DNA from 2 places in the Paenibacillus sp. FSL R7-0297 genome. Region 2 is predicted to be linked to the other one. Evidence: riboswitches for the same ligand, from Rfam matches in the RefSeq annotation. Region 2 holds a riboswitch; the other holds the start of a gene.
What was found. A riboswitch is a leader RNA that binds a small molecule or an ion and turns the genes downstream of it on or off. The one in region 2 is predicted to bind glycine.
Positions count from the first base shown of each region.

Region 1: linked by a shared signal. The riboswitch ahead of gcvT (glycine cleavage system aminomethyltransferase GcvT) and the one ahead of MKZ24_RS05415 (amino acid permease) in region 2 are both predicted to bind glycine.

Region 1 covers NZ_JBBPAQ010000001.1:1,719,875-1,730,759, forward strand. Annotated here, with positions in the region: gene MKZ24_RS07465 (ABC transporter permease) at 1-10, opposite strand, end outside; gene MKZ24_RS07470 (ABC transporter permease) at 30-839, opposite strand; gene MKZ24_RS07475 (ABC transporter ATP-binding protein) at 855-1,871, opposite strand; gene MKZ24_RS07480 (hypothetical protein) at 2,074-2,424, opposite strand; gene MKZ24_RS07485 (helix-turn-helix domain-containing protein) at 2,641-3,447, shown strand; gene gcvPB (aminomethyl-transferring glycine dehydrogenase subunit GcvPB) at 3,566-5,026, opposite strand; gene gcvPA (aminomethyl-transferring glycine dehydrogenase subunit GcvPA) at 5,023-6,375, opposite strand; gene gcvT (glycine cleavage system aminomethyltransferase GcvT) at 6,375-7,496, opposite strand; glycine riboswitch at 7,632-7,731, opposite strand; glycine riboswitch at 7,735-7,830, opposite strand; gene gcvH (glycine cleavage system protein GcvH) at 8,015-8,407, shown strand; gene MKZ24_RS07510 (hypothetical protein) at 8,494-9,126, opposite strand; gene MKZ24_RS07515 (OmpA/MotB family protein) at 9,211-10,104, opposite strand; gene MKZ24_RS07520 (flagellar motor protein) at 10,101-10,885, opposite strand, start outside.
Region 2 covers NZ_JBBPAQ010000001.1:1,241,303-1,252,187, forward strand. Annotated here, with positions in the region: gene MKZ24_RS05395 (sensor histidine kinase) at 1-1,185, opposite strand, end outside; gene MKZ24_RS05400 (ABC transporter substrate-binding protein) at 1,268-2,863, opposite strand; gene MKZ24_RS05405 (carbohydrate ABC transporter permease) at 2,934-3,848, opposite strand; gene MKZ24_RS05410 (ABC transporter permease) at 3,863-4,843, opposite strand; glycine riboswitch at 5,090-5,169, shown strand; gene MKZ24_RS05415 (amino acid permease) at 5,320-6,696, shown strand; gene MKZ24_RS05420 (Crp/Fnr family transcriptional regulator) at 6,760-7,356, shown strand; gene MKZ24_RS05425 (DUF4386 domain-containing protein) at 7,313-8,020, opposite strand; gene MKZ24_RS05430 (methyl-accepting chemotaxis protein) at 8,288-9,013, shown strand; gene MKZ24_RS05435 (DUF1304 domain-containing protein) at 9,037-9,405, opposite strand; gene MKZ24_RS05440 (GNAT family N-acetyltransferase) at 9,552-10,055, shown strand; gene MKZ24_RS05445 (S-layer homology domain-containing protein) at 10,175-10,885, opposite strand, start outside.

The DNA.
Region 1 (10,885 bases), 480 kb from region 2:
ACATTTTCATTCTGCGGCCTCCTCCAGCCTTAGCCTCCATGGATGGTCACCTGGCGTACCGCCCAGCTCCACATTGCCTTGCCGGCAATCCAGAGTGCTGCCCCCCAGAAAAGTTGGATACCGATCAGGCGCAGACTCTCCCCGGTATCGGCCTGCTGCAGAAAGATCATCGACGGCGTGTGGATGATGGCCTGGAAGGGCAGCAGGAGCGCCAGCTTTTCCAGCCAGTCCGGGAAGAAGGCCAGGGGCACCAAAGCTCCGGACAGGAGATTGGTCAGAGCAATCCGTGTCCAGACGATGCCCATCGATCCGGTGGACCAGAAGCATAAAAGTGCCGCCAGATAGACAACGCCGAATTTCACCACGATTGCACCAAGCAGACTGACTGCGAACAAAATATAGACAGAGAGCGAACCCGGAAAGGTGACTCCGGTCAGGAAGGTGGCGAACAGGATCAGCAGGACCGTACTCATGCCGCCTTCAAGCAGGCTCGAGCCCAAGGTTTCCGCGAACCTTGCGGTCTGGAAATCGATCGGCTTCAGCAGGTCGACAGCAACGCTGCCGTCAAGGATTTTGCCGGAAATAGCCGATTCCGAATACCAGGACAACACGGAGTTGGCCAGAAAGGTAACCAGCAGATAGGTTTTCATCTGGTCCCAGGTATAGCTGCCTACCACTTCCCGCCCGCTGTAAATGCCCTGCCACAGGAAGTAAATGGCCAGCAGATTGATAGAGTTCGCCAGAAAGGTAATGATGTAAGAAATCCGGTAGGCCAAAACATGCTGCAGGGAGCGGTTCGCGATACTCCTGTACATTTTAAACTGGGCAGCAGTCATCATCGTGTGTTAGCCTCCTTATTCCCCGGTTCCGGTCAGATCCAGATTGCCGTCATAGACGGCCTTGATGACCTGCTCAATATTCGTATCTTCCATCCGGAAGTCGACAACCTCGCCATATCTCATCACCCGGCCCACCACTTCACTGGCGGTATATTCATACCGGTCAAAAGAGACCGAGAATTCCTGTGCGCTCTGCTGCGCAAGCTTCATTCCCGGTGTCTGCGCGAGCTGCGCGTATAACTCCGGCATCGGTGATCCGACCTGAAAGAAGATGACACGGTTTTTGGCAAAACGGGCCTTAACCTCGCTCAGGCTGCCGTCATAAATAATCGCCCCATGGTCGATGATAATCAGCCGTTTGCACAGATCCTCAATATCCCCCAGATCATGGGTGGTCAGCATCACTGTAGTGTTCTGCTCCTGGTTGATCTGTTTGATGAACTCGCGGATTTTCTGCTTCACGGATACGTCAAGGCCGATCGTCGGCTCATCCAGATACAGAATCGGCGGGTTATGCAGCAGGGCTGCGGCCAGATCGGCGCGCATCCGCTGACCCAGGGAGAGCTTCCGGGCAGAGAGATGGATGAACTCGCTCATTCCAAGCATTTCAGTGAACAGCTCCATATTCGCCCTATAGACGACGTCCGGAATCTGATAAATATCCTTCAGCAGCGAGAAAGACTCCACAATCGGGATATCCCACCACAGCTGGGTACGCTGGCCGAACACGGCGCCAATCTGGGCGGCATTGTCCATTCTTTTTTTGTACGGATTGATACCGTTTACAGAAACAGTGCCGGCTGAGGGCATGAGGATTCCAGTCAGCATTTTGATGGTGGTGGATTTGCCGGCGCCGTTCGGGCCCACATAAGCTACCGTCTCGCCTGCTTCCACACGCAGATTCAGCGGTTTAACCGCCATCTTCTCGATATGCCGGGGCAGGAACAGGTGCTTAACCGCTCCCGTGAGGCCCGGCTCCTTCACTGCCTGCATAAAGGACTTGCTCAGCCCTCTGGCTTCGATAATACTCAAGGCTAACCCTCCTGAAAGTTACTTTGAAAGCGCGTTCGCTTGTTTGCAGCATATAAATTGATGAATCCCAATCTATGTAAAAGACGTATGAATAAATATATCACTGCGGCAATGTCGAAAACTATCACAATCCATCGAATGAATATATTTATTTAGATTATTATGGCGAATGATGCTGCAAAAAAGCGGCTACCCGTGTTGATCATACTAACCGGGATTTGCCGCTTCGCTCGAGGATGGCTTTGAGGAGGTACCCTATGAACAGTGGCAGTACCAGCTGAACTTCAAGTCTCCAGTCTATAGCGTACAGGTCTATGAGTTGTAATTGCTTCAATAGAACATAGACCACGTTGTACATCAGGAAGGAGCAGCTGACTGTTAGCAGCGGGATTAGGGCCAGATTGCTTTTGGAGCGGAGCAGCCTGTAACCCAGGAAGAACATTAGTGTGTAGCTGATCATGATCGCCAGCGCATCATTATTGCCGAAGCGCATGAACGATACCATAGCGGTTGCCAGATTCAGGAATACCGAGATATAGCCGATGCGAAGCATGTAGAACCTCCTTACTGAAACGGTAAGGTCCTTATTACAGGACAATATAGCCGTCTTCACTTGTGAATTTTGATTGCAGATTTTTCTATTTTACAGCGCTTGCAGATTCATTTACAGGTCCAATGCTGAATGTTCTTTATTCCGTGATTGTATGTTATAATACATTATTTTAAAATCGGTTGTAGTAGGATAGGGTAATAATGGAGGCTGATCGTCGTGAGAATCTTTGAACAATCGAGAGCATGGAGCGTGCCCGGAGATTTGGAAGCACAGCAGCTTGAAGCTTTCCGGCCGCTTGATGCACAGCAAATCGAATTACATAGCGGGCAGTCCGGGGTTTCTTTTCCAGAAGAATCGAAAGAGCACATCTATCATAGAGCCATGATATCTTCCATCCGCAGTGAAATGAATAAATTAAGCCAGCTGCTCTCTATTCCTTATGTTGTATTCCTGACGGACAAGGCGGGTACCATTCTGGAGCTGGTCTGTTCTTCTCCGGTTACCCGGGAGGAGATGGAACAGGCGGAGCTGCGTCCGGGGGTTAGCTTATGCAGGCAGCGCTCGGGCATGAATGCCGTATCCTTGGCCATGGAGATGAATTGCATCGGGGTAGTGCGGGGAGCGGAGCATTCCGACCAGGCCTTCCAGAACTGGAACTGTGTGTGTGCTCCGCTGCAGAATGAGGATACTGTCTTCGGATATGTGGACATTTCTTTTAATAGAGGAGAACCGATTGAATTCGCGATTCCGTTCGTGCAGCAGATTGCCGAGAATATTATGGAGAAGTGGATGGAGAAGAACCCGGAGATGCAGCAATACCGCCTGGAAGCGACTTTACAGGAATATAAGCTGACAGCGCGGGAGCAGGATGTAGCACGGCTATGGTTACTTGAGAAAAGCGCGCTGCACATCGGGAGTGATCTGGGCATCAGTGAAGGCACGGTTCGGAATATGCTGAAGAGTATCTACAGTAAAATGCGGGTGAATGACCGCTTCCAGTTCGTCAAACGGCTTACGCCATAGAAGGCGCGCAAAGCCTATATATACATAAGAATAGCCGGGCAGTGATACTAGCGTATCGCTTGCCCGGCTATTTATTTGCGGTGAAGTTATTTCGCCTGCGCGTTGCCGTCAGTGGGGTTTAGCCGCAGGAGCAGTTCAGTACCGGCTTCCGCGCGGCCTGGGTCTCATCCAGACGGCTGATCTCCGTGGTATGCGGTGCATTAATAACGACCTCAGGTGTCTCCTGCGCTTCCTTAACGATCTGAATCATCGTCTCAATGAAGCCGTCCAGTGTTTCCTTGCTTTCGGTTTCAGTCGGCTCGATCATCATACATTCCTCAACAGTCAGCGGGAAGTACACAGTCGGCGGGTGGTAGCCGAAGTCGAGCAGCCGTTTCGCTACATCCAGGGTACGAACACCATACTGCTTGAGGTTTCTGCCGGACATGACGAATTCATGCTTGCAGACACCCGGGAATGGAATTTCGAAATAAGGCGCGAGACGGTGCATCATGTAATTGGCGTTCAGCACAGCATTCTCGGATACCTCACGCAGCCCGTCCGGACCGTAGGTACGGATATAGGCGTAAGCGCGGACGAGAATCCCGAAGTTGCCATAAAAGGCTTTGACGCGGCCAATAGATTGCGGCCCGCCGGAGTCAAGCGAGAAGCTGCCGTCTTCGTTCTGCACAACCGACGGCTGGGGCAGGAAAGGAATCAGCTTCGCCTTCACGCCGACCGGTCCGGCTCCCGGGCCGCCGCCGCCGTGCGGAGTACTCATTGTCTTGTGCAGGTTGAGATGGACCACATCGAAGCCCATATCGCCCGGGCGGGTGATGCCCATGATGGCGTTGGAGTTCGCTCCGTCATAATAGAGCAGTCCGCCGGCTTCATGGACAATCGCGGCGATCTCTACAATCTGCGTCTCGAACAGTCCGAGTGTACTCGGGTTCGTGAGCATCAGCGCGGCGGTGTCGCTGCCGACCGCAGCCTTCAGTGCTTCGAGGTCGACCATTCCCTTATCATTGGAAGGGATGGTGACGGTGTCGAGTCCGGCGGCTGCGGCGCTGGCCGGGTTGGTACCGTGCGAGGAATCCGGCACGATGACCTTGGTGCGGACTTCGCCGCGGCTCTCATGGTAGGCACGGATCATCATCAGGCCGGTCCATTCGCCATGGGCACCAGCTGCAGGCTGCAGGGAGACGGCATCCATGCCTGTCAGGCCGGCGAGATCCTTTTGCAGCGTATACATCAGCTCAAGCGCACCCTGGATGCTCTCTTCCGGCTGGTACGGATGGATCTTGGCGAGTCCCGGGAAGCGGGCGACATCTTCATTGATCTTCGGATTATATTTCATCGTGCAGGAGCCTAGCGGATAGAAGCCGTTATCGACCCCGAAATTACGCCGGGACAGGGCGGTATAGTGGCGGATAACATCCACTTCGGATACCTCCGGAAGCACTACGGGCTCGCTGCGGAGCAAGCCCTCAGGAATCAGTGAGCTGATGCTCTCTTCCTGAGGCACATCACATAGCGGCAATGAGTAAGCCGAGCGGCCAGGACGGCTTAATTCAAAGATCAGGGTTTGTTCCGGTTTCATATACAGCCCTCCAGTGCAGTGGCGAATTCGTCAATTTCGGTCTTGCTTCTTTTCTCAGTCACGGCAACCAGCATATGTCCGGTCAGCTCGGGATACTCGCGGCCCAGATCATAGCCGCCCAGATAACCTGCCTTCAGCAGCTTGGAGTTCACTTCACTGACGCTGCTCCCTTCCGGGAGCTTCAGGACAAATTCATTGAAGAACGGGGCTGTGAAGACGCGTTCTGCACCGGTGATTTCAGCCAGCCTTCCTGCGGCATAATGACTCTTGCGGATGTTCAGCTCGCCAACCTCACGCATGCCCTCCTTGCCCATCACGGACAAGTAGACGGAAGCGCATAACGCCAGCAGCGCCTGGTTGGAGCAGATATTCGATGTCGCCTTCTCGCGGCGGATATGCTGCTCACGTGCCTGCAGAGTCAAGACGAAGCCGCGTTTGCCGTTACGGTCAACGGTCTGGCCGACGATCCGGCCCGGCATGCGGCGCATCAGCGGTTCAGCAACCGCGAAGAATCCGCAGGTTGGTCCTCCGAGCGATGCGGCGATCCCCAGCGGCTGTGCGTCGCCGACTACGATGTCGGCGCCCAGCTTGCCTGGGGTTTCCAGCACGCCGAGTGCAATGGGATTCGCGCTGACCACGAGGAGGCCCTTGACCGCATGGATCAGTGGCTCAATCTGGCGCAGATCCTCGATGCCGCCGAAGAAGTTAGGGGACTGGACCAGGACGGCGGCAGTATCGCTGTCGATCGCTTCCGCCAGCTTTCCGAGGTCAGTTACACCGTCTGCATAATCGATTTCCACGATCTGCAGGCCCCAGGCATTGGCGGAAGTGCGCAGCACCTGGCGGGCTTCAGGATGAACTGTACGCGAGACAATCAGCTTCTTGCGTTTGGTGGCACCCGCGGCAAGAACGGCTGCTTCGGAGAAGGCAGTTGCGCCGTCATACATACTGGCATTGGCAACCTTCATGCCGGTCAGCTCGCAAATGTAGGACTGGAATTCGAAGATCGCCTGAAGCTCGCCCTGGCTGATCTCCGGCTGATAAGGGGTGTAGGCGGTATAGAATTCCGAACGGGAAATAACATGGTTAATAACAACCGGAACGTGGTGATCATATAATCCGGCGCCAAGGAAGCTCGCATGGGTATCAAAGTCGGCATTCTTGTCCGCCAGACCCTTCATATGGCGCAGCAGCGCATACTCATCCAGCGGGCCGGACATCGGCATTGTTCCCTGGTAACGGACGGCCTGCGGGATATCGGAGAACAGCTCGTCGATGGACTGGATTCCTACAGTCTCCATCATTTCAGCGCGGTCTTGCTCCGTCATAGGCAAATAGCGGTGCTTCATTACGGCTTCACTCCTTGGCTCTTTTTGTAGAATGGGGCTTTGATCACGGCAGCCTTAAGCTGCTTGCCGCGGATCTCCACATACACCTCTGTGCCTATATCCGTATAGGCAGCATCCAGCAGGGCAAGTCCGAGATTCCGTTTCAGTGTCGGCGATTGTGTACCGGTAGTCACTTCACCGATCTTCACACCGTCCGCATACACGGGATAGTGGGAGCGGGGAATGCCGCGGTCGATCATTTCAAGTCCCACCAGGCGGCGCGGCAGGCCGGCTTCCTTCTGCTTCAGCAAGGCATCGCGGCCTAGAAAATCGGCTTTGTCCAGCTTCACGAAGAACTGGACTCCCGCCTCGAGCGGAGTAATATCCGCCGAGAGCTCCTGGCCGTACAGCGGCAGCTTGGCCTCGAAGCGGAGCGTGTCGCGTGCGCCGAGTCCGGCGGGAGTCAGTCCATGCGCAGCACCTGCGGCCAGCAGGCCGTTCCAGAGGGCGGCAGCTGTATCGACAGGGGCGTACAGCTCAAAGCCGTCCTCACCGGTATAGCCGGTACGGGAGAGCAGTACAGTTACGCCGCAGACCTCGGCGTGTTCGATGAAGTGGAAGGGCTTCAGCTCTGCAAGCGGGGCAGAGGTAACTTCGGCCAGAATCGTCTCAGCCAGCGGACCCTGCAGAGCGAGCAGCAGCGTCTCATCAGAGACATTCTTCAGGCTGACACCGCTGAATTCAGCGGTGAGATGCTCCGCAAGCCACTGGAAGTCCTTATCGATATTGGAGGCGTTCACGACGAGCATGTAGCGCTCATGGCCCAGGCGGTACACCAACAGATCGTCAACCACTCCGCCGCTCGGATAGAGCATCAGGGTATACTGCGCAGCGCCGTCTGCTAGGCGGCTGACATCATTGGTGGTCATCTGCTGCAGGAAGGCTTCAGCGCCGCTGCCGTCAACCATGAATTCACCCATATGCGATACATCGAACAGTCCGGCCTGCTGGCGGACTGCTTCATGTTCCTTAACGATGCCAGTAAACTGCACCGGCAGCTCCCAGCCGCCGAAATCAATGCATCTGGACTCCGCATAAGCGGCATAGAGATCATAAAAAGGCGTTCTTCTCAAAGACTCCATCGTGTCACCCCTTAGTCTGTTTACATGTAAGCAGAAACGGTAATGCCGCCTTATAAGCGCAGTATCTGTTTCAGCTAAAAATATAAAAAAGGACAGGCGAAAGCCATTATGCACTAACGCATAAATTGACTTTCGCTCTGTCCTTTGTACCTGAGAGTTACCCTGCTATCCTGCCCGCAGGTTTCCCCGTTGGTGATCCGTTTCCTGTTGTCCAGGCTGTGGATGCTCTCCAGAGATGCGTCCGGCAAAGGTCCTTTTGCCTGAGAGATTCACCCATCCCGGGCTTACTCCTTCGGCGCTGCCCCTGAGGGTCAGTCTCTCCCTATGCCATCATTCGCAAACTATATGTTTTTCTACTGACTCCATTAAACCGGGTTTACAAGCACGCTGTCAATCAAAAAACGTCAAAAAGATGACAAATTTAATTTTCCTGTCAGTTATATTGACATTAGGCAAGGTGATAACTTAGGCTATAACTAAATTTAGAACTCCAAATGTGGAAAAGAGGCGGCTTGGAAATGAGTGAAGTGCTTAACAACCTGCTATACAGCGAAGAGCATGAATGGGCACAGCAGGGTGAAGGACGCGTAGTACGTGTGGGAATTACGGATCATGCGCAGCATTTATTGGGCGACATCGTGTTTGTTGAGTTTCCTGAAGTCGGCGCAGCCATTTCCGCGGGCGATAGCGTAGGCAGTATCGAGTCTGTCAAGACGGTGTCGGAGCTGTACTCGCCGGTATCCGGCAAGGTAACCAAGATCAACGACGCACTCGAATCCAGCCCGGAGCTGATCAATGATCAGCCATACGGCGGCGGTTGGATTTTTGAGCTGGAGCTTGATGGTGAGTTCGCGGATGCAGTATCGGGCCTGCTGGATGCGGCTGCTTATAAGGAATTGGTTGGGGAATAGTTTTTACGAACAGATGAACATGGCAGGCTTCTCTTATTACATTAGATGTCACTAATGTGAGAGGTCTGTCTTTTTGCGTTTCTGTATCACTCCGGAAAGCTAAGCAGCCCCGGATAAATACTGGGCGCCAAGTGCCAAAGGGCGGGCAGCAGAGCCAGACCGGCAACGGCAAAGATAAGGCACAGCAATAGGAACCGGTATCTTTTTCTGGGACGGGTATTGGGTTTAAGTACGAAGTAATACACACCGGCCGAATATAACGGGAAAAGCACCACGGCAGACATGCCCATACAGACCAGAAAGGTGGATTCCCCGGCGGAGGAAGGGATCATGGCTTCCGGGTTATAGACCGGATTGATCTGCAGAAAGAGGATCACAAATGTCAGATAGGCAAAGAGTAAAAGAAGTGGGAAACAGCGGATGCGTCCATCCTCGGACAGCCCGTAGAGCATCCACCAGACCCCGAGCCAGGGCAGGGCAAAGGCTGCGCCGGCAATAAGGAAGTCTATGCCTATATACATCAGTTTATCGGGTGGATACACATGGGCTAGGTCGCCCCAGAAGTAATCGGAGGAGAAGAACATCATAAATACAGATAATAAACCAATGAAGAAGGTGATGATTCCCTGGGCAAAAACAATCATGATCAGCGAAACCAGCTGCCGCAGAAAATAGAGAAAACGGGTGGCATCCGGTGTCGTTCCGTTTGTAGTCTGCATAGCGTTCAATCTCCTTATACTAGCAAATGGTTGCCGTGCCTTCTCATCTGCAGATTTCTGAGCTGATTCGCTTGCAGATACGTGTTATTCTTCCTCCTGAAGCTGCCGCAGGACAATGAGTTCAACCCGGCGGTTCTTCTGCCGCCCTTCAACGGTAGCGTTATCGTAGGCAGGTCTGGTATCCGCGTAACCGGCATACTGAAAAGTATCGGGGCTAAGCCCCTCGTTATCCAGGAAGAAGCGCAGTACAGAGAGTGCGCGGGCGCCGGATAGCTCCCAGTTATCCGTGTAATCTGAAGCAGCGGTTACCGGAACATTGTCGGTATGGCCTTCGATGCTGATCGTGGCACCGATTCCGCGGAACAGGCCGGAGAGCTGGCGCAGTGCCGGTAGGGCAGGTGATTTCAGCTCGGCTTTGCCGGCATCGAACAGGAAACGGTCGCTAAGCGTGATGGCAATGCCCTGCGGTTTATCCGCTACAAAGATCTGCTCGCCAAGGTTATTATCTTCCACGTATTTGGTGATTACACCCATAAGCGCGGCCAGTTTGGCCTCCTGCTCACGAAAAGCGAGCTCACGCGCCGAAGGCTGGTGTTCTGCAGTTTCCCCCTCTTGACCGGACGTATCCGTGCCTGTCCCGGTTCCGTTCGAACCATTCTCCTTCACATTGCCCCCGGAAGAAAGACCGCCACCGGTTCTTCCGCCTGCTTCTTGTTCATTCGAGACTGCTGCCCCGGTGTTCCCCTGACTACCATCCAGCACTCCATTTCCGCCTTCAAGCACAGAACTGCCGCTCTTAAAGGTATCAGATAATGAACCGGTAACGATCGCATATTTTTGCGTATCCAGACTGCTCATGGCGTATAGGATGATGAAAAAAATGAGCAGAAGCGTAATCAGATCCGCATAGGTAATCATCCAGCGGTCCCTGCTCTCCTTACCTCCATTACGCCGCTGGCGGCGGTTTCTTTGTCTCATAGCGGCTCTCCCTGGTTGTTTTTGCTGCTGCGCCCCGGAGAGACATCGGGAATAAAGGCGGTCAGTTTTTTGCGGACCAGGTGCGGATGATCCCCATTCTGCAGGGACAGGATACCGACAAGCAGCATCTCCATGCTGCCCAGTTCGCTTTGGCTGCGGGATTTGATTTTGGAAGCGATGGGTAAAAATATAAGATTAGCACTGGCTACACCATAGAGCGTTGCTGTAAAAGCTACGGCGATCGAGGCCCCCAGATTAGAAGGGTCCGTCAGATTGCTGAGTACCCGTATCAACCCCATTACGGTGCCGATGATGCCCATAGTGGGAGCATAGCCGCCGGCGGCTTCGAAAATTTTGGCATAACCTTCATACTTCAGTTCCTTGGCGTCCATCTCCAGTTCAAGAATTTGCCGGACCTGATCAGGATCGGTGCCGTCAACAATAAGAAACAGCCCTTCGCGGGTAAAGGTATCGGGGTGCTCCTCCGCTCTCTTCTCCAGTGCGAGCACACCCCCGCGCCGAGTAATTGCAGCCATGGAGATCAGCTCTTCGGCCTTCTTCTGGGTGGTATCGGGATGTCTGCCGAATGCCAGGCGCAGAGCCGCCGGGACACTGCGTAATCTGGAGGCCGGGAAACTGATGAGTACAGCGGCAAGCGTACCTCCAAATACGATAAGCGCGGCATTCAGCTGCAGCAGGCCCGATAAGCTTCCTCCCTCCCAGAGAAAGCCGCCAATCATTGCGGCAATGCCTGCCAGCAGGCCGATAATTGAAGTGATAT
Region 2 (10,885 bases):
AAGCTCTACCAGATGAAAGACGATATTCAAGGAGTTCATGAAAAAATGGGGGTTGATCTGTGCCTGAAGGTGCTTGAGTTCCGCCTGCTGCACCTTCATCTGCTCCTCATACACATCAATCTTGAGATTGCCGATCTGCTCGGCCATCTGGTTGAATTGCTGGGTAATAATCTGAAACTCCCTGCTATTGCCTTCCTTGAGCCGGTATTCCAGTTGTCCCTTCCCCAGGATGCGCATTCCGCTGGTCAATTGCTGGATGGGCTTGAACACAAGCCGGCTGAGCAGAGCCAGAAGGATGGCCATGATGATAATAATAGCGATAGGAATGACTTTGATGATCCGCTGGAAGATCGGCAGCTCGTCCAGAATGGACTTCTCATCCAGCAGAATGAAGACATTCAGATTGGAATATTGTGAAGGCTTGTCAATCAGCAGATAATGATTGCCGTTGCTGAGACGAATTGACGCATCCACGGGATGGGCAGGATTATCGAGATGTCTGCGGATGAGTGCGAGATCCTCATCACCGAATTGGCCCCATAACAATTTGCCGTCATTGCTGACCATGCCGATCTGTTCGCTGCCTCCTGTAGACTCTAGCTGGGTCAAAGGCTGTGCCAGGGAGTCAATGCTGACCAGAACCCCCATCAGGAGCCGTCCGCTCTTGTCCGGCAGTACCTTGAATAACACGGGCTCTCCGCCAATGGTCACGGTCTCCCACTTCAGGGAAGCCTGAAGATTAGGAGTCTTAAGGCGCGAGGACAGTCCGGAAGTAATCATCTCTTTCTCCTGATAATACTCTCTCTGGCTGCTGAGGAATAACTCCTCCCGGTCCTGATGGTAGACGAACACACTGCGGATGATGGTGTAGTAGCTGACATCGCTATACCACTGGTCCATAAGCTTGCGGATGGACAGATAATAATTGACACTGTCGGGGCCGCTGTCGGAATACAGCTCCAGCAGCATGTTCTCATTGGCCGTACGCAGCAGATAATGGCTGGTCTGCTCCAGCAGCTCATCGAGTGTACCTAAGTGAAGGGTCAGTGTATCCGAAGCGGACTTCGCAACCTTCTCCCGGACAATGTTGGTGGAATAGATATTGGTATAAGAGAGGAAGAGGAACAGCGGCGTGACCAGCAGTAAGACAAGTGCACTCACTTTGAATCGCAATGATAATTTCACAGTCTCACCCCTCAGGTACATTTGCGCCCCGGCAGCAGGAAAGGGGAGGGACAGAAAGCGTCCTTCCCCCGAGCCTATTTATTTAGGATTGTTTGGCCTTCCAGGCGTCATATTGCTTCTGAACCTCGGCACGGATCTCTTCGATTCCGTTGGCCTTCAGCTTCTTATTATATTCCTCAAGCACCTTGTCTACACCCAGACTGCCCGTTTCCAGCAGCGGGCGGAATTCCTTGATAATATTGCTGACCACGGAGACCTGTGTTTTGACAGCGTCGGTATTGAAGTTGAAGCCGAAGGACTTCACTTTATGGGCGCTCTCGTTATAGGCCTTGAACTTCTCCCATTTATCGGCATTTTCGCCTTCCCACAGATAGGTTATGGTCTGGTTACCGAACATCCATTCAATGCCCGGCGCCCAGCCTGTATCGGCACGGGTAGCAATGCCGTCAGGGAGCTTGATGAAGTTATCCTTGCCTTCCACCTTAACATACTGCCGGCCTTCTACGCCGAAGTCAATCAGGTTGACCAGAACCGGGTCGGTATGCAGCAGGTTCAGCAGCATCATCGTCCGCTCCGGATCAATGGAGGTACGTCCAATGGCCATCATAGAGTTACTGACGCTGGCTGTACTGATCTCGGGTTCATTACCCTTCAGCTTCACCAGCTCAATGCCGGTGGCGATGGAATCTTCCTTGTCGGAATCCGGTTTGTCTGAACCGAATTTCATCCAGGTTTTCCCTGCCTTGAAAGCGTCTTCAGTACTGGTTTTGGTCGTTGCGGCATCCTTGTTGATATACCCCTTGCTGAACCAGTCGCCGTAGAGCTTCATCCGGTAGATGGCCGTGTCGGACTCCATGGAGCTGATAACCATCTTATCGGTCTTGGTATCGAGAACGATACCAGCAGGAGCGCCTGCAACCAGCTCATAACGGAAGTTTTCCTTCATGCTCTCTTTGGTTTTGTCGAAGTAGCCAAGCGTATCGGAGCCGCTGCCGGAGAGCCAGATCGGTGCAATGGCCGGTTCCTTCTCCTTGATGGTCTGCAGCCATGGCTCCAGATCCTCCAGCGTCTGGATAGAATTCACATCGAATCCGTATTTATCGACCAGATCCTTCCGGAACATAATGGTATGGCTCTCGCCAATTTCCTTATTGGTGGGGATCGCATATATTTTGCCGTCTACCGTTCCGCCTTCAAGGAAACGGGGATCGAGGGTCTCCTTGATGCCTTGTCCATACTTGGATAACAGATCATCAAGCGGCAGGAATGCGCCTTTGGCTACGTTGTTGGCGAAATCCGCCCAGTTAGGGGCAAAGGTCAGATCCACCTGTTCCCCGGATTGGTAAGCCAGCGCCATCTTCTCGGCCCAGGAGGACCAAGGGAGTCCCTGGAAGTCAATCTCGGCGTTGATCTTTTCCTTGAGATATTTATTGATCTCCTCCACAACCGCCTTGGTATCATTCTGCGGGAAGTTCCCAACCGTGTAAACGGTTAACTTCCGGTACGTTGAAATATCGGGGTTGCTGCCCTCCGTGCCTCCGGCCGCTGTGGCCTCTGCTGTCGATTCTGCCTTGGACGGGGTGGAAGCGTTAGAATTGCCGCCGCCGCACCCGGTAATGCCCAGTATCACGGCGGTCAGAGCAGCAAACACCGCGCCAGAGCTTCTGGTTGTTCTCATTTGTATGAACCTCCTCAATGATAATTAGATCATATATTCTAACCGGCATTTACGCCAGAGTCAGACCGGGTTAGCCTTTGATTGCCCCTATAGTAAGGCCTTTGGTGAAGTACTTCTGGAAGAAGGGATAGACGAACAGGATCGGGCCAATCGACACCACCACCATGGCCATCCGCAGGCTTTCGGTCGGAACCGACTCTTGTACGAGCAGGGCTACACCGCTTCCCGCCAATTGGTTCTTGAAGAACTCGGCCTGACGAATCATTTGAATCATGACGTATTGCAGGGAGTACTTGTCCGTGTCATTAATGAAGAGCATGGAGTTGAACCAGTCATTCCAATACGTCAGTGTAGTGAACAGACCAACGGTGGCAAGAACAGGCAGCGAGATCGGAAGCACCAGCTGGAAGAAAATCCGCCATTCCGAAGCCCCGTCCAATTTGCCGGATTCTATCATCTCTTCGGGAACCGTCTGCTGGAAGAAGGTGCGGGCAATGAAAATATAGAATGCGTTGGAGAGGCCGGGCAGGATCAGTGCAATCAGCGAGTCCTTCAGATCCAAATAATTAACGTACAGCAGGTAGAAAGGGACAAGCCCTCCCGAGAACAGCATAGTGATCAGCAGGTAGAAACTAAAAGCCTTTTTAAAGGGAAAGTCCTTCCGGTAGAGGGGGTACGCGTACAGAGCAATCAATAGTACTGCCAGAAGGGTTCCGGTAAGCGTAACGGTCAGGCTGATTCCATAAGCTTTGACCAGCGTCTGCGAATGGTTGAACAGATATTGGTAAGCGGTCAGGTCAATCTTCTCGGGCCAGAATTTATACCCCTGCAGCGTTAACGTTTTCTCGTTGGTTAAGGAAATGGCGACAATGAGCAGAATAGGCAGGATGCAGGCCAGACTGAAGGCAGTGAAGAAGATGTTCAGCACAATCTGGGCGCTCTTGGAGCCTTTGGGATAGGCGCGGGTTCGGGTTGCAGTAGTCATTAAGATCCTCCGTTCTAGAAAAGTGCCGTATCGCGGTTCAGCTTGCGGGCCAGACTGTTCGCCCCGATAACAAGGAAGAAGCCGATGACGGATTGATAAAAGTTCGCCGCAGAGGACATACCCAGATCATTAAGCTGTATTAAGCCCCGATACACATAGGTGTCGATGACATCCGTAGTAGAGCGCAGCGCACCGGAGTCCAGCGTAACGTGGTAGAACAGCCCGAAGTCGGAGCGGAAAATACCGCCCATGTTGAGAATGGTGAGAATGACCATGATAGGCGTAAGGAGCGGCAGCGTAATTCGGGTGATCTGCTGCCACTTGCTGGCGCCGTCCACCACCGCAGCTTCATACAGCTCCTCGCTGATGCCGGTGATCGCGGCCAGATAGATGACACTGCCGATGCCGATCGAGTGCCACATCTTGGTGAGCCACAGAATATAGGGCCATGCATTGGGATGCATATAAGCATTGACTGAGGAATGGCCGAACAAGGGCAGAATATGCTTGACCAGGAAGCCGTACTCCGGGTGCAGGAAGGCGTAGACTATGAAGCTGACGACAACCATGGACAAGAAATTCGGCATAATCATAACAGTCTGGAAGAAACGGGAGGCCAGCTTGCTGCGAACCTCGTTGATCGCAATGGCCAGGGATACAGAGAGGATGAGCCCTGAGATAATGAAGACAACGTTGTAGCCGATGGTGTTAATGGTCACGCGCAGGGCATCGGATGTGGCGAAGAGGAACCGGAAGTTGTCGAGTCCCGCCCATGGACTGCCCATAATGCCGTCAACATAGTTGATGTTCTTGAAAGCAATGAATAATCCGAACATCGGGATGTAACAGTTGATGAAAAAAATAATGGCGGTTGGCAGCAGCATGAGCAGCAGCACCCGGTATTTCACAATGTTCCGCAGCAAACGGCCAAAGCTGCCCTGCTGCTGTGAAAGGGGCTGCTTGGTCAAAGCTTTTACGGTTGAAGGATTTGCCATTGGTTCTAACCTCGCTCTACATAATCTGGATGAATTTATTATAGTAGAGGAGCAGATACGAATTCTCTCTTGCAGATGACCCCGTTTATTCAAAAGTTACCTCATGTTGAACTCTTGAACATTGCGACTTTTTTCACAGAATATCTCTCACATGCCGAGTAATATGTTAGAATATCAGAATGCATTAACGCTTCACCAATTTAATACATCACACGGGCTATGATTGCTATGGATCACACTATAGCAGGAGCAGCTTCTGGAGAGACTGCGGGAGACCGCAGCGCCGAAGGGTTCACAATCTCAGGCAAAAGGACAGAAGAGTACGGAATTTGTATTTGTTATGCCGATTCTTTACGGTCAGCAGCGCAGGTAGCTTATTTTGATATTCTTATGAACCGGGAGATTGGATGACATCCAATCTCTTTTTTATGTTATTTGGCAGCATAGCGTTGTACACATTAAGGGGGAAAAAGGCAATGGCACAGACAGAATTAAAGAGAGATTTGGCGAACCGGCATGTACAGCTGATCGCTATCGGCGGCACGATTGGCACAGGGTTATTCCTGGGATCGGGCAGAGCGATTCAGCAGGCCGGCCCGTCCATTATGATCACGTATTTACTCGTGGGGATTGCCGTGTTTTTTGTGATGAGGGCGCTGGGTGAGCTGCTGCTCTCCAAAGCGGGATATCAATCCTTTACGGACATTGCTGAAGACTATTTGGGGCCCCGGGCTGCGTTCATTACGGGCTGGACCTACTGGTTCTGCTGGATTATGACGGCGATGGCCGATGTGATTGCGGTGGGCGTCTATGTGCAGTACTGGTTCGATATTCCGCAGTGGGTACCGGCCGTGATCTGCCTGATCATTCTGCTCGGACTCAATCTGCTCACGGTCAAAAGCTTCGGCGAACTCGAATTCTGGTTTGCCCTAATCAAAGTCGTCACGATTCTTGCCTTAATCGGCCTGGGAATCATTCTGCTGGTCATCGGGTTCAAGACGGATGCAGGATCGGTGAGCGTTCGCAATCTCTGGGAGCACGGGGGCGTGTTCCCGAACGGTGTTAAGGGCTTCTTATTTTCCTTCCAGATGGTTGTGTTCGCTTATGTCGGTGTGGAGCTTGTGGGTGTATCAGCCGCAGAAACAGCGGATCCGGAGAAAAATATCCCCTCGGCGATTAACAAGATTCCTCTGCGGATTCTCTTCTTCTATGTGGGCGCGCTCTTCGTGCTGCTGTGCATTAACCCGTGGACCCAGCTCAGTGCGGCTGAAAGTCCATTTGTGCGAACCTTCAGTCTAGTCGGGATTCCAGTTGCTGCGGGCATTATCAATTTCGTCGTCTTAACCTCAGCGGCTTCCGCCTGCAACAGCGGGATGTTCTCGACCAGCCGGATTCTGTATAATCTGAGCCGAAGAGATCAGGCATCCCCGCAGCTCGGCAAGCTGAACCGAAATCATGTGCCCGCGAACTCATTATTTATTTCTACATTTGTAATATCGGCCGGGGCGCTGCTCAGCAAGCTTATTCCAGGCCAAGCGTTCGGCATCGTTACAACGATCAGCGCCATTTGTTTCATCTGGGTGTGGGGTGTTGTGCTCGTATGTCATATCAAGTATAAGAAGAACCGCCCGGACTTACATGCCTCGTCCAAATTCAAAGCACCGTTCACACCTGTTATCAATTATGCGGTTTTAACGTTGTTTGCCGCCATTTTGATCATTATGCTGTTCGCAGATGAGACCCGTCCGGCGCTGCTGTGTACGCCTCTATGGTTCATTCTGTTGTTCGTCCTGTACTCCATGCGGAGCAAGAAGGAGAAAAGTGATGCGGAAGTTAGTATAATCAATACATGAGTGAAAGAATGTTCAAACGCTACTGACATGTTGTCAGCAGCGTTATAAGGAGGAATCCGAAACATGAAGCATAGATTGCTCCAATATATGACCCGGCTGACCTCCCTCAGCGAAGAGGAGCAGCAGGCTATTCTGGATGAGATTCTTGTCGAGGAATACAGCAAGGGAACCATTCTGCTTAGGCAGGGTGAGGTTCCCGGTCATTGCTATTTCGTGTTAAAAGGCTGTGTGCGGCAGCATAGTGTAGACGTTACAGGCCGCGACATCACCTCGAACTTCTACACAGAGGAGCAGGCGATCGCTATCTTCAATGCGCATAAAGAGGAGGCCTCGTCAGAATATAGCCTGACTTGCCTGGAGGACTGCGTACTGGTTGTCGGTGCGCTGAATACCGAGACGGAAATGTACGCCAGACACACGCAGCTGGAGCTGATGACACGCCGGATGATCGAGGAGAATTTCGGACAGGTGCAGGCGGAATTCGCCGCCTTCATTGCGGCATCCCCCGAAGACCGACTCAAGGCACTGCTGCATCGGAGGCCCAGCCTGATCAGCCGCGTCCCCCAGCATCAGCTGGCCAGCTATCTCGGGATGACACCGGAGTCGCTCAGCCGGATTAAGAAGCGGCTTGAGCGCGAACACGCGCAGCCGGGACTTTGAACAGCAGCCAGATGCCAAGCCCCAGCTCCCCTGCGGTCATCGGCAGCATGAACACCCATTTGATAATTTGAAGGAATTCCACATACCCGGGCACAAGTGTGCCGCACAGATGAACCACAATATAGCCGAAGCCTGCCAGCAGCAGCAGCACACTGATGGGCTTCGGAATATTCTCCGACCATATCGCCAGCACACCGATAATCAGCAGATGCCCCCCGAACAGAATTAAACCAGCCGACCATACCGCTTCAAAAGCATGAAGAATAAGCATGACCTCGGCCTGCAGCTCCCCTCGTGTGAAACCGGAAAGCGCAACCTCCCTGTTACCGGTAAGAAGTGATACCATGATCAGACTGGAGACAGCAATCCCCAACACTGCCGTATAAGCCAGGCGCAGCCATGCTCCCAGCAGGGACAAGCCCGGATGCACAGGCTTCAGCACCAGATATAAGGCCCAGGCAGCTGCCACATCACAGGCCATAATCAGTACCCAGCCCAGAATCCCGGCCCTGAACAGCGACGGAGAGGCCTGAAGATTGGCGAAGGTTGCAGCGGCATCTCCATCCACTACCAGACTCCCATGGACATATCCGTACGAGAGCGCGGCAGCAACCGCCATTACAATGAGGGATATTCCCCCGGTTCGAGCCACTGCAGCAGACATTAACATAACCCCCTGATTGATTATTGATTGTGGTTATATTGTACTAAGGCGCCTGCAGGGCTTCATTGACTTAAGTTAAGAGGGCATGATTAATTTTAAATATTAAGTTTTTGAATAAAGGATAGTCATTGGAAAATGTCGAAGCGATTAATAAAGGAGAACCCACATCCATGAAGAACATTATCCGCTCCTTTGAAGATATAGTGAACCTGGCGCCGATCCTGAAAGCTGCCTTTCCCTACGACGTATCTATTGCTGCCCTGTGATGTGGAGAAGTTCATCGCGTATTTCCCTGGTACGTCCATTGATCTGGGAATTCGGGCAGGGCAGATAATTCTCGCGGACGAACCTCTGTACCATGCGCTGAGAAATGATGAATTCTCGAAAGCTAATGTCCCTAAGGAGTACTACGGGTATGAATTCGCCGGGACGGTTCTTCCGGTACACGGAGAGGATGGAAGCGTCTGCGGGGCGGTCTGTATCCAGGTCCGCAGACAGACCGAACTGCGCGAAATCGCCGATCAGATCTCCGTCTCCCTAAATCAGGCACATGCCCGGATTGGGCATGTGGCAGAGGGCTCGGGACTGCTTGCCGATTACTCGCAGAAGCTGCTGCTCCAGTCAGAAACGACCGCCGAAAGTGTCAAAAAAAGCGATGAAGTGCTGGCTGTCCTCAGAAAGGTCGCCGACCAGACGAATCTGCTCGGGATTAATGCAGCCATTGAGGCCGCCCACGCCGGGGAAAAGGGGCGGGGATTCGATGTTGTAGCGAAAGAAATCCGCAAATTCTCGAAGGAAACCGAGCAGTCCGCGCAGCGGATCCGGGATACCCTGGGGGAGATCCAATCCGCGATGAAGCAGATCAGCCAATCCATCCATCAGATTGCGTCAGTCGGGCAGGAGCAGGCTGCTTCAACGAATGAAATCTCCAGCTTCATTGAGGAGATCCGGACGATGTCCGAGCAGCTGAACCAGTTCGCACAGAAGCTGTGAGGGAAGAGCGGCCATTCTAATAATTACAGATTCGCCAGAACAACGGCAAGCAGAGCAATGAAGGCCGGGAGGCCTTGAACCAAAAGAATGGATTTCTTGGCCGTGATGCCGCCATAGATGGCTGCAACTGCAACACAGATCAGGAAGAACAATTGAAGCTGAACACTGAAGGTATCGTTCGGATGCAGCAGGCTCCAGACTAGACCGGCCGCCAGAAAGCCGTTATACAATCCCTGGTTGGCAGCCAGCGATTTCGTTTCCCGGGCGAACTGCGGGGTGGTGCCGAACGATTTTTGCGCCCGCGGGGTAGTCCACAGGAACATTTCCAGCACTAGAATATACACATGCTCCAGTGCAACTAGGGCCACGAGTATTACACTCACCATCATCATAGTAAATCCCTCTTTTCATAATTATGTAAGATTGATCAACGGAAAAATTAAATTGTTTAAAATATAATTTTACACTGTCTAAATATAGCCAAATTCTGCAATTTTGTCAATTTGGAATCCATAAATTCCTTGAGGAGGCAAAACCGTTGTACCTAAGAATGCTGACATCTGTGGATGCGGAGGTTTACCGCGAGCTTCGGCTACAGTCGCTGCGGCTGCATCCGGAAGCCTATCTCAGCTCCTATGAATCGGAAAAGAAGCTGTCTATAGTCACCACCCGCATCAGGCTGGAGCCCTCGGAGAATAATTTCACACTGGGAGCTTTTGATGGTGAGGAGAAGCTGGTGGGCATCGTCACTTTCTTCCGGGAGAGCCGGCCCAAAATTGATCATAAAGCTAATATATATTCAGTATATGTGGATTCGGATGTCCGTAAACAAGGAGTGGGCCGCCGCTTGATGGTGGAGCTGATTGCCCGGGCGAGGCAGTTGCCGGGGCTCGAAATTCTGAATTTAACGGTAACCTCGAATAATGTAGCTGCCAAAAGACTATACGAATCTCTTGGATTCATCTGCTATGGCACAGAGCCGAAGGCGATGAAGCTTGGGGATGAATATCTGGATGAAGACCTGATGATTCTGATGCTGTAGCCTCTATCGTGTTGACAAGCATCCGGGCGGCGATCATAGAATATGCCAAAAAGCACAAGCCGTTGACTTGTGCTTTTTGAGCTGACTATAGCTGGCGGGAAATTGGAATGTTCCGGGTATTATTGATGGGCAGCAGCCCGTTTCAGGATCTCCTGAACCTGGCTAACCATAGCGGCCGCGTCTGTACGGGTGATTCCAGCCTGCGGATTGAACTTGCCGTCAGCATCCAGCTTCACGATCTTCAAGGCAATGGCCGTCTGAATGGCTCCCGAGTTCAGGATATTGATCTTGTCATTATCCTTGATCTCTACCGGAATCAGATTCAGCAGCGGCAGCTGGCCGCTGGTCTGGAGGGTATGCACCAGCAGGTAAGTGAACGATTCGCGGGACATGCTGGCTGCCGGATCAATCTTGATCTGCAGGTCCGCCTTCGGTCCTGCGGCTTCCTTGATCAGTTGAACAGCTTGCTCAGCCGTGAGAACTTCGCTCTCTGCTGCGGGTGCTTGATGAGTCTTCAAGTATTCCACCGCTTTATTCACGATATCCGTACCGGCGGTGCGTGTAATATCACCCTTTGGATTGAAATTGCCGGACTCATCCAGTGTAACGAAGCCAAGCGCCAGCGCGGTTTGAATAGCGCCCGAATTGGAGATATCCATCTGACTCGCATCCTTGACTTCAACCGGAATGAGCTTGATCATCGGCAGCTGTCCGCTGGTCTGGAGGGTATGCACCAGCAGGTAGGTGAACGATTCGCGGGACATGCTGGCTGCCGGATCAATCTTGATCTGCAGGTCCGCCTTCGGTCCTGCGGCTTCCTTGATCAGTTG